Regions from separate parts of the Hahella sp. KA22 genome, predicted to be linked through region 2. Evidence: predicted binding sites of a transcription regulator. Region 2 holds the regulator's gene; the other holds the start of a gene.
The links. The regulator sigma-54, encoded in region 2, starts transcription at its own class of promoters, with help from an activator protein. The targets are predictions, from matches to a motif close to TGGCACNNNNNTTGCTNT.
Positions count from the first base shown of each region.

Region 1: a site for sigma-54 is predicted at 2,880-2,897, ahead of EUZ85_RS22060 (BON domain-containing protein). Genes of this name have one in related genera too.

Region 1 is NZ_CP035490.1:5,004,726-5,010,006, forward strand. It holds gene EUZ85_RS22045 (mechanosensitive ion channel family protein) at 1-621, shown strand, start outside; gene EUZ85_RS22050 (endonuclease/exonuclease/phosphatase family protein) at 769-1,422, opposite strand; gene EUZ85_RS22055 (ABC transporter substrate-binding protein) at 1,717-2,400, opposite strand; gene EUZ85_RS22060 (BON domain-containing protein) at 2,983-3,621, shown strand; gene EUZ85_RS22065 (hypothetical protein) at 3,755-4,684, opposite strand; gene EUZ85_RS22070 (murein L,D-transpeptidase) at 4,669-5,281, opposite strand, start outside.
Region 2 is NZ_CP035490.1:2,021,649-2,026,929, forward strand. It holds gene EUZ85_RS09025 (HPr family phosphocarrier protein) at 1-1, opposite strand, end outside; gene rapZ (RNase adapter RapZ) at 96-956, opposite strand; gene ptsN (PTS IIA-like nitrogen regulatory protein PtsN) at 983-1,447, opposite strand; gene hpf (ribosome hibernation-promoting factor, HPF/YfiA family) at 1,454-1,762, opposite strand; gene EUZ85_RS09045 (RNA polymerase factor sigma-54) at 1,878-3,374, opposite strand; gene lptB (LPS export ABC transporter ATP-binding protein) at 3,497-4,222, opposite strand; gene lptA (lipopolysaccharide transport periplasmic protein LptA) at 4,219-4,743, opposite strand; gene lptC (LPS export ABC transporter periplasmic protein LptC) at 4,727-5,281, opposite strand, start outside.

The DNA.
Region 1 (5,281 bases), 3.0 Mb from region 2:
GGGGCCGGGATCATCGGTCTGGCGTTGGGCTTTGCGTTTCAGGACCTCACCGAGAACTTTATCGCCGGGATATTCATGGGCGTTCGCAAACCATTTCGAGTGGGAGACATTGTGGCGACCGCAGACATCATGGGAACCGTAGAGGCGATCAACCTGCGCAATACTCATATCCTGACGTTTTCAGGGCAACGGGTCATACTTCCCAATAAAGCCGTATTCACCAACAAACTGACCAACTACTCCATCACCCGCCAACGCCGTCTCGAAATTCAGGTCGGCATTTCCTACGCCGACGACATCGACAAAGCCGCCAAAGTCATCACCAAAGCCATCGACGCCCTGGATTTCACCCGCAACGGCACGGAAACCCAGGTTTTCGCCACCGGTTTCGGCGACAGCAGCATCAATTTAGTCGTGTGGTACTGGATCGATTATCCCACCGGAAAAGTAGACTTCATGACCGCCCAGCACAAAGGCGTCGTGGCCGTGAAGAAGGCGCTGGACGATGCGGACATCCTCATCCCCTTCCCGATTCGCACACTGGATTTTGCGGCGAAAGGCGGCTTGCAGCTTGATCAGATAATCAGCACTCGTGCTGAAGAGGTGGAGTCTGCTGCGTAAAACTGCATATTATGCTATTCGATAGCATACTTTAATAATCAGCTTTACCAGAATAACGAACAAGCCCTGTCTAATAAGGATAGACAGGGCCATATATAATCCGCAAGAACTCAATTCCAGGCGGTTAACTCGCTAAATTAAAAGCCCCTAATACCCTATATCGAATTCCATAATTACTGGATAATGGTCGCCGCCTTGCATGTGATATTTTGCGACATTCCTAACATCAATATTTTCACTAACCAAAAAGTAGTCTAATTCATGATGTGAACCTGGATGAGTATTTGAGCCGCTTGATACGATGCGCAATTCTTTTCCTCTAGAGTTACTCCCAATCCTTATTATGTTTCGGCGACTAGAGAGGTCAAAAGGTACGCAATTAAAGTCTCCTCCTATAATAAAGTTACCAGGAATTTTCCCAACTGCATGTTGGCCTACTAATTGTGCATCCGCTGCACCTCTTCCGCCAGCATTAGCATGAAACGTAAGAACAGTAAATCCTTCACCAAAAGTCGCATACAGGGAACTGCGTCCGGTATCAGTTTGCAAGTATATACAGCCGTGCGCTACAGGTACTTGTTTAGAAATAATACATGTTGTGCAGCGATTATTGAACGCTCCTACTTGTTCACATGAATACAGCCACTTCTGAGTAGATACGCTGTCTAAACTAGCTTGACTTAATCCTCCACACTCTTGTATTAAAATAATATCGCACTCGTTCAGTAAGTTACTCAGTATCTTTATTTTACTATCACTGGAAGTTGGGTTTCCCTGAGAATTCCATGTTGCTACTCTCACTCAAGACTCCTAAAAATATAATTTAAATTGATGCAGCTTTACCTTTCACACTTGTGCCCACCACTGCCAAGCTTCATCATATTGCTCAGTATTCAACCATCAAAGCCAAAAACTTAGCGCCAACCAATGAAAGCGCTTTCATTTTGAGTTAAAAAAACCCGAAGGAAACATCAACTGCAGGGTCCCAAGTTTAGGTATCAGGTCGCTACAAAATCTACAGGTGGGCAGTATACACATGAAAGCCGCATAATTCCTTTAAATAACAAAATGTTACACTAAAACTTCCGCGATATCTCACTTGGCTTTCGGCTTACCCCACAGTGTTCTATGCTTGGTAATAATCGCATCAATTTTACCTTCTTGCGCCAGTTGCTTTAAGCCGTGATTGAAGTCCTGGGAAGTTTTCAAAAAGTTCTTCGCTTTCCTGGAAAACATCAGGTATTGATTCTCCACTTTGATCGGAGGATCGAGCCAGATGAACTTGTTGGCGGAATCGGGAAATTCCGTGTTGATAATATACTGCCCCATAAACTTATCAATCAGCACAAGATCAATCCAGCCACGGGAAAGGCTAAGGATATTCTGGCGGTCTTCGGTGACTTCAATGGTATTCAATCTGGCCTGTTCAAACTCAGGCGGATTGACATACCCCCGCACTACGCCAATTTTATATGGCTGCAAATCATTCAGGGCGACATAAGAAATATTGCGTTCCTTGAGAGCGTAAAAGCCCAGCTCATTGGCTGGAAGAGGATCTGAAAACTCAAACCACTGCTCCCTGTTTTTTCGATACCACCCGGTGTAGACCCCATCAAAATCGCCAGCCTGCGCCATGCCATAAGCTCTTTTCCAGGGTAAAAACTTCACCTCAACCTCATACCCGACTCGCTGAAAAGCGGTGAAGATGATCTCCGTAATAAATCCCTTACTCTCTAAATGCTCACCGTAATAAGGCGGGTACTCGGTCGCGGCCAGCACTACCTGGCGCTCCGCGGCCTCTGCAACGTTGAGTAAGTCCAGGCATATAAATAGCGCAATAAGGCCGTAGAAAAGATGCTTCGCCCTATCTCGATGGCGGCGGCGCGGTAAACAGGAGCTTCCTATAAATGAGAGAGGTTTACAGTAGCGCTTGCTTTTCCGCTGATTATTATGTGGAAGGGTCATACCAGAGGGCGTTTTTCGCTTATGGTTATTATCACCAATATAGCAGCAGTGGCGGTTTTTCGTACGCAGAAAGGAGCCTTAAGCGCTAGCCCATCGAAGCCACACCAGGCCTCAAAACCGGTTCGAATTAAACCAAGCTGACATGAAAAGGCCGCCCGACACTTCAAATTTAGAAAACCCAATACTTTGTAAGTTCTGCAAGCCTTTTACCCAAGATTACCAGCCAAACGGAAAAAACGTGCAAAATTACACCAAAATGCGCATAAAAAGCGCTAAATTCGATAAAAATAACTTGGCACGCTTCTAGCTGTCTCTTAAGTGACAACGAGGCATAGAGACCTGTTACCCGGTCTCGACAGAGATCCGGGACTTTAAAAGATAGAAAAGGAGATCGTTATGAAAACGCCAAAAACTTTTACCAAGAAACCTGTTTATGCTGCTCTGATCGCCGCAACCCTGGCGGGCGCTATGACCGTAGCCCCTGCTTACGCAGCGGGAGACAAAGTTAAGAAGGAAGAAACTGTCGGCCAGCAGGCGGAGGAAATGACCCAGGATGCGAAAAAGTATTTCAAGGATGGTTGGACTGAAGGCAAGATTGAAACCGCCATTCTGTTCAACGAAAACCTGAGCACATTCGAGATTGATGCTTCCGTCAATGGCTCCAACGCCACACTGGTGGGAACAGTCAGTTCCGAAGTGGAAAAAGAGCTGGCGGAACAGATCGCCCTGAGCGTAGAAGGCGTTAAGGATGTGGATAACCAGTTGCAGGTAGCCTCCACACCCGCCAAGAAGGAAAACGCGGAGAATGAGAGCTTTAAAAGCTCCGTGGCTGACGCCACTATTACCGCTAAGGTAAAAATGAAGCTGTTGGCTAACGAGTCCGTCGCCGGTCTTGATATTGATGTGGATACAGAAGGCCGTGTGGTAACGCTGAATGGCGCGGTGGATTCAGAAGCAGAGAAGGATCTGGCGGAGAAACTGGCCAGCAATGTTGACGACGTGGATTCCGTTGAAAACAAGTTGATGATCAACTAATTCATCGCACTCCATGCGCATGGACATCAGCAGGGCCCGAAGCCTAACGGCTTCGGGCTTTTTTCGTCAGCAGAGGGATAGCAAAGAGATTTACGCCAGGAGCCCAATGCTCAACCGCGGGGCTCGACCCGGCTTACCACCGGACCATTGCCCCCCGCACATCCACATGAATAAATGGGCCGTGATAACTATTAGCGGAATATACGCCCAATCCGCCGATGAAGGATTTGTAGTCAGGCGTCTCGGCAAATTTCTCAATCAGCTGCGCCAGATACTCCGCGTCATCTTTGTCGACCTTGCCGTCCTTGTTCAGGTCGTCCATTTTGCCGTCTTTGGGGTCCTCGTCGATAAAGACATCCGCCGCTCCGCCCCATTGATGACGACTGTACATCGCGTTGCGAATGGAGGTGTTGTAGTACGGGGTGCGAAAGCCGCTCATAATAACGAATGATGAAACCGGCACTCCCGCTGAATTCACCTGCTCCGTCAGATACTCCAGCTTGAGCAGCAGCTTCTCTCTTAACACCAGAAACTTGGGGAACTCCGAGGGTTGCCGGCATAGAAACTGCTCCAAACGGTAGTTGGGCGTCAGCTCGATATCCAGCATATCCTTGGTGACTTCGAGGTAGCCGGGAGGCGGAAGATAGATAGCCTGGTTGAGATAGGCTTCACTGGGATAGTGACCTATCTGATAGCCATTCAGCATTCCCTCTTCGACTTGGTTCGCCGGCACCAGCACAAACAGGTTCAGGGTTATCTGCGCTCCGGAGGAAGGCCTGCGAATAGTCAAACGACTCACCCCAGGATGCGCAGGAGCGGTCCAGCGATAACGATCGCCTGGCTCCTTGACGACATCGCCCTGGCCACTTATTTCAATCTGCTCGCTCTCCGGCAAATTAATTTTGAAGACAAATTCTTCTGACGCCTGCAAAAATGCGGACATAACCCGGTAATCACTGGTTTCGCCTTTAAAACTGATACTGAAGTCGACTTTCCCGGGTTCAAATCCAAAAGCACGGGTCATCAGCAGACAGAGCGCAATGACCGTTAGTGCTCTAACCATTCATTATCCTCCGGCGCCAGCGTTTTACCTTCAAACGCCATTTGCAGTCGAGCGTCCCTTCCGTATACATCCTTACGGAATTGCGCCACGCCGGAGTCATCCATCCAGGCGGTCCAGTATTGCAGATGCACTGGAACCGGGCTCGGTAAACGCAGTGTCGTCGGCTCTCCCGACGCCAGTATTTTATCCAGCTCGATGCCGGTTCTTTTCTTACTGCCGATCAAGGCCGCCGCCAATTCCAGGGGCCGCTCCAGACGGATACAGCCGGAGCTGAAGGCCCGCTGTGATTTGTAGAATAAGCTTCTGCTTGGCGTATCGTGAAGATACACATTAAATTCATTGGGAAACATAAACTTGATACGCCCTAACGCATTCATGGGGCCCGCCGCCTGTTGCAGGCGATAGGGAAACTTGCCGCCTTTGACTTCTTCCCAGTTGATAGTTTCAGGGTCCAGGGCGGCCTCTTCCCGTCCCCAGCCTTTGTATACCCTGAAGCCCATTTTGCTGATGAATTCCGGGTCTTCGATAAAGCGCTCCAGCATGTCTTCTTCCGCGATCTGGGTGGGGACTTCCCACAGCGGGTTCACCACCAGATAG
Region 2 (5,281 bases):
TGGGGCGCGATGAGTATAAAAGTTTGAAGTTTCCCGAATGTTGGATTCAGGCCGGTTTAATTGTTAAGCGACAGTGGCTTCTTATTGTTAAAACCTTATTGCGCCAGCTCTTTGTGGCGCACTTGGACATTATCATATTTTTTCTTGAAATGCTCTCCCAGGCACTCGCAGATATAGACCGAGCGGTGTTGCCCGCCAGTACAGCCGATGCTGATTGTCATATAGGTGCGATTACTGTTCTGGAAGTGCGGAATCCAGGTCTCAAGAAAGCTGATAATGTGCTGCAGCATCTGTTCCGGTTCCGGATGCTGCTTCAGGAATTCGATGATTTCCTGATCTGTGCCTTTGTAGCCGCGCAGTGCGGTGTCCCAGTAAGGGTTAGGAAGGCAGCGCACGTCAAACACCATGTCGGAATCCGACGGCACGCCATGCTTGAAGCCGAACGACTGGAAGAGCAGGGCCAGTTCCTGGGTTTTGTGCCCGATAACCCTGATCTTCACCTGATCCCTTAGCTGGTAAATGGAGAGATCACTGGTGTCTATATATAGGTTCGCCAGAGTGGCGATCGGCTCCAGCAGCTGTTTCTCTTTGGCGATGGCTTCTTTCAGCGATGTGCTTTTGCTGCTGAGCGGGTGCTTGCGACGCGTTGCATGAAAACGTTTGATCAAGGTGGCGTCATTAGCGTCAAGATAGATGATTTCCACATCAATATTGTGCGCTTGCAGAGTGGCGTAAATCGACGGGAAATCCGATAAATCCCTATAAAGATTTCGGGCGTCTATGCTGACGGCGAGTTGCTGATTCTGGGTCTTTCCCTGGTCCAGCACCTCTTGGGTGAGAGGCGAGAGGAGACCGATAGGCAGGTTATCGATGCAGTAATAGCCCATATCCTCCAGAACATGGAGCGCCGTACTTTTTCCGGAGCCTGAACGACCGCTTACGATAATCAGCTTCATGTCTTCCTCTTTCCATCGAAGCTGGATTATTTCTCCAGCACCCTCCTGAACAGGGTTTCGTCGTTGTCACAGTCGCGCAGGTGTTCGCAGAAGCGACGGTCATTGAATTTCTGGGCCAGCTGGCTCAGTAGGTCCAAGTGTTCGCTGGTGGCCTCTTGAGGCACGATCAGAACGAACAGCAGGTCCACGGGTTCGTTGTCTATGGCGTCAAAAGGGATTTTGTCCTTGAGCGTAAGCAAGGCCCCTATGATGCGGTCGCAGTTCTCCAAGCGGCAATGGGGTATCGCGATACCCTGGCCGATACCAGTGCTGCCGAGTCTTTCACGGCATATCAGGTTGGTAAAAATGGCGTTCTCGTCCAAAAACGGAAAATGTTGCGCAATCAGATTGGCGATATATTCGAGAACGCGCTTCTTACTCGAGCCCGACACCCCACAGCGTGTGAGGGCGGGCGAGATAATTGACTCAATAGTTAGTGTGGTTTGGGCCATGTTCTGTTATCTGGCGGATGCGCCGTGCATCCGATCAACGTGCTTCTCTTTGTGTTTGAGGATCTGGCGGTCTAATTTGTCCACCAGTGCGTCAATTGACGCGTACATATCTTCGTGTTCAGCATTGGCATGCAGGTCAGCGCCGCTTATGTGCATGGTTGCTTCCGCAATCTGACGCTGTTTTTGAATGGAGAGCGTAACTTGGACATTACTGATACTGTCGAAGTGTCGTTCGAGCTTGTCGAACTTGTTGTTAACGTAGTCTTTCAGTGCTTCAGTTAACTCGACTTGATGTCCGGTGATGTTCATTTGCATACTTTGCTCCTAATGCCAATATACGGTGCATTATGAATTTTGCACTTCCATGAAAAATACTAGCACATCCAATTTGTGACTATTTGATTTAAGTCTTATGCCTGCATTCCTCCTTTTAAATTAACCGCTTACGTTCATTGGAAGGCGGAATGGAAAGCGCCTCCCGGTACTTTGCGATCGTGCGACGGGCGACGTTGATGCCCTGTTCGCCAAGCAGCGCAGCAATTTTGCTGTCGCTCAATGGTTTCTTTGGTGATTCCGCCGCGACTAACTTCTTGATAATAGCTCTAATAGCGGTCGAAGAACACTCGCCACCCGTATCTGTGCTGACATGGCTGGAGAAAAAGTACTTCAGCTCAAATACGCCGCGAGGAGTGTGCATGTATTTCTGGGTGGTCACCCGGGAAATCGTTGACTCATGCATCTCCACCGCCTCCGCAATATCGTGCAGCACCAGTGGCTTCATCGCCTCTTCGCCGTACTCAAGGAATCCTTGCTGATGTTCGACGATTTGTGAGGCGACTTTCAACAGAGTTTCATTACGGCTTTGCAAGCTTTTGATAAACCAGCGGGCTTCCTGTAACTGGTCGCGCAAATAAGTGTTATCTGAGCTGTTGTCCGCCCGTCTCACCAGGCCTGCATAGCCAGGGTTGATGCGGATCTTCGGGGCGATTTCAGGGTTCAGTTCCACCAGCCAGCGGCCGTTGGCTTTTTTGACGATAACGTCAGGAACCACGTATTCGGTATTGCTTTCCTGAATGCCTTCGCCTGGCCTTGGGTTCAAGCTTTGAATCAGTTTGAGCACTTCCCGCAGATCGTCTTCTTTTAGACGGCTGCGGCGCATCAACTGGGCGTAGTCACGGTTGCCAAGCAGATTGATATAGTGGCTGACCACCAGCTTGGCCTGTCCAAGCCAGGGGGTGTCTTTAGGCAGTTGGTTCAACTGGCTCAGCAGGCAGTCCTGTAAGTTGCAGGTGGCGACTCCTGGAGGATCGAACTGCTGCACGCGTTTTAAGACGGCGCGTACTTCGTCCAGCTCAATTTCCTCTTCCCCCTCAGTTTGCAGTCCGCCATGAATTTCGTCAGGAGTGAGTGAGAGATAGCCGTCGGTATTGACTGCATCGATTATCGCAACAGCGATCATGCGGTCAATGTCGGACATGGGGGTAAGGTTCAGTTGCCAGAGAAGGTGGTCTTGCAGGGTTTCGCCTTTGCTATTGCGGGATTCGAAGTCGTACTCGTCATCTTCGCCGCCGCTGTAGCTGCTTGATCCGCTCTGGAAGACATCATCCCAGGCGGTATCGACGGGGAGGTCGTTCGGAATAGAATCGGACCAGTTGTCCTCTTCAGCGAATCCTCCTTCATCCATGCCCGACTCTTGCGTTCGCTCCTTGCTGGAGTTATTAGCGAGCATGTCGCTGATCGTATCGTTCTGAACGTGGTTGGGAGATTCGTCTTCTTCAGACACTTCCAGCATGGGGTTGGACTCAAGCGCTTGTTGAATCTCCTGCTGTAAATCCAGTGTTGAAAGCTGCAAAAGTTTTATTGCTTGTTGCAGTTGCGGGGTCATGGTCAGCTGTTGACCCAGCTTTAACTGCAATGAAGTTTTCATAACCATCTGATGCTTACCACCGATTCAGGCACAGATCTTGTGAGTTTTTCATAGTTATTAGGTGCTTTAATCCTAAGCTCTTGAGCCTTGGGGTCCATCTTGGATGGAGGCCGCCGGTTAAACTAAAGTTTGAACTGGTCACCCAGATAGACCTCTCGAACCTTTGGGTTGGCAAGGATATCACTTGGGGCGCCGCTTGCGATAATAAATCCTTCACTGACAATATAGGCGCGTTCACAAATATCCAAGGTCTCGCGCACATTATGGTCTGTAATTAAAACGCCGATGCCGCGCTTTTTGAGATGCTCGATAATCTGCTTGATATCATTGACGGAAATAGGGTCCACCCCGGCGAAAGGTTCGTCCAGTAAAACAAACTTGGGCTCCGTAGCCAGCGCGCGAGCAATTTCCACGCGTCGACGCTCGCCGCCTGAGAGGCTCATGCCCAGGCTTTTACGAATATGGGTGATGTGAAATTCCTGCAGCAGCTCCTCCATCTTAAGCTTACGCTCCTTGCGGCTGAGATCTGCTCTGGTCTCAAGAATGGCGTAGATATTGTCCTCTACTGACAGCTTTCTGAAGACCGATGCTTCCTGCGGCAGATAGCCAATGCCCTTGCGCGCTCTCCCATGCATTGGCAGGCCGGTGATTTCCGTTTCGTCAATAAATACGCTGCCTTTGTCGCTGGGGATCAGTCCTACCACCATATAGAAACAGGTGGTCTTTCCTGCGCCGTTAGGGCCGAGGAGGCCCACGATTTCGCCGCTGCGGATTTCAACGGACACATCTTTTACTACGGGCCGTTTCTTGTAGGCCTTGGCCAGGTTTCTGGCGGTGAGAGTGCTCATTGTTTATTAGATTTGGGCGGATGATAGATAATTTCAACCTGCTCGGTTTGATTGCCCGATGAGGCTCCCTTTGCCGTGACTAAACGCTTGTCTGTGAAATAAATAATTTCTTCGCCTTCCACTGAGCTATTGTCCTGAAGAATGCGCGCATGGTTACGCATAACGACTTTACTCTGGCTGCGGTCATAATCCATGCTTTCTGCGTAAGCGTGGGTTTCAGTTTGTTTTTCTTGGTCAAACTGCACTAAATGAGCGGGTTTGCCGGTCGCCTGGAAGCGGCTGATGCCATTGTCGTCGGTGTATAAAATGACTTTGTCCGCCTCAATGCTGGATTTGCCTTGGGTAATGACGACATTGCCGATATAGGTGTCGATGCCTTTTTGGCCATCTCTCTCCCAACGTCCCGCTTTGATGCGCACTGGTTCGTCACTGCCGTTAAGAAGATCCAAAGCATGGCTAAGCGGGGCGAACATAAGGCTCAATAACAGCGCCGCGGTGAATAGTTTACTTGGGTTGTGCATAAACGCCGGTTACCTGAGAAAGTAATACAATAAGCTTTTTATCAATGTCCGCCTCCATTCCGACAGCGGTTAACTGATTGATATTTGAAGTTATCTTAACGGGTTGATCGGTGCTGATAAAGCGCGACTTGTTGTTGTAGTCGAGCGCTTGCGTTTGCATGAGAATTGGCGCCCCGTCGTTGGAAGCGCCATTTACTTCCACGTCCCCACGCAGTTTCAGGGTGTCCTGCTTGATCAGCAGCTCGCCTTCCAGGGACTCCACATGCCAGCTTTTCTCCCCTTGCTGGAAGATCTCCAGATTGGGGCGCGTGAGTACGCCGGTGTCTGTATCAGGATAGTGCTTCGCCAGCTGGCTTTGCAGGCGGCTGGTGAGTGCGCCCTCTTTGTTGTAGGTGGTGTAAACCGCGTTGATGACAAATGCGTCAGGTTCGTCTTTCAGGAGCGGTTCTTCCTCGAAGAACGGGACGCTGGCTTCGTCCTGATAGGCGACCAGATAAATAACCAAAAGCGCCGCCAAAGCCGCGTAGAGCCATTTGCT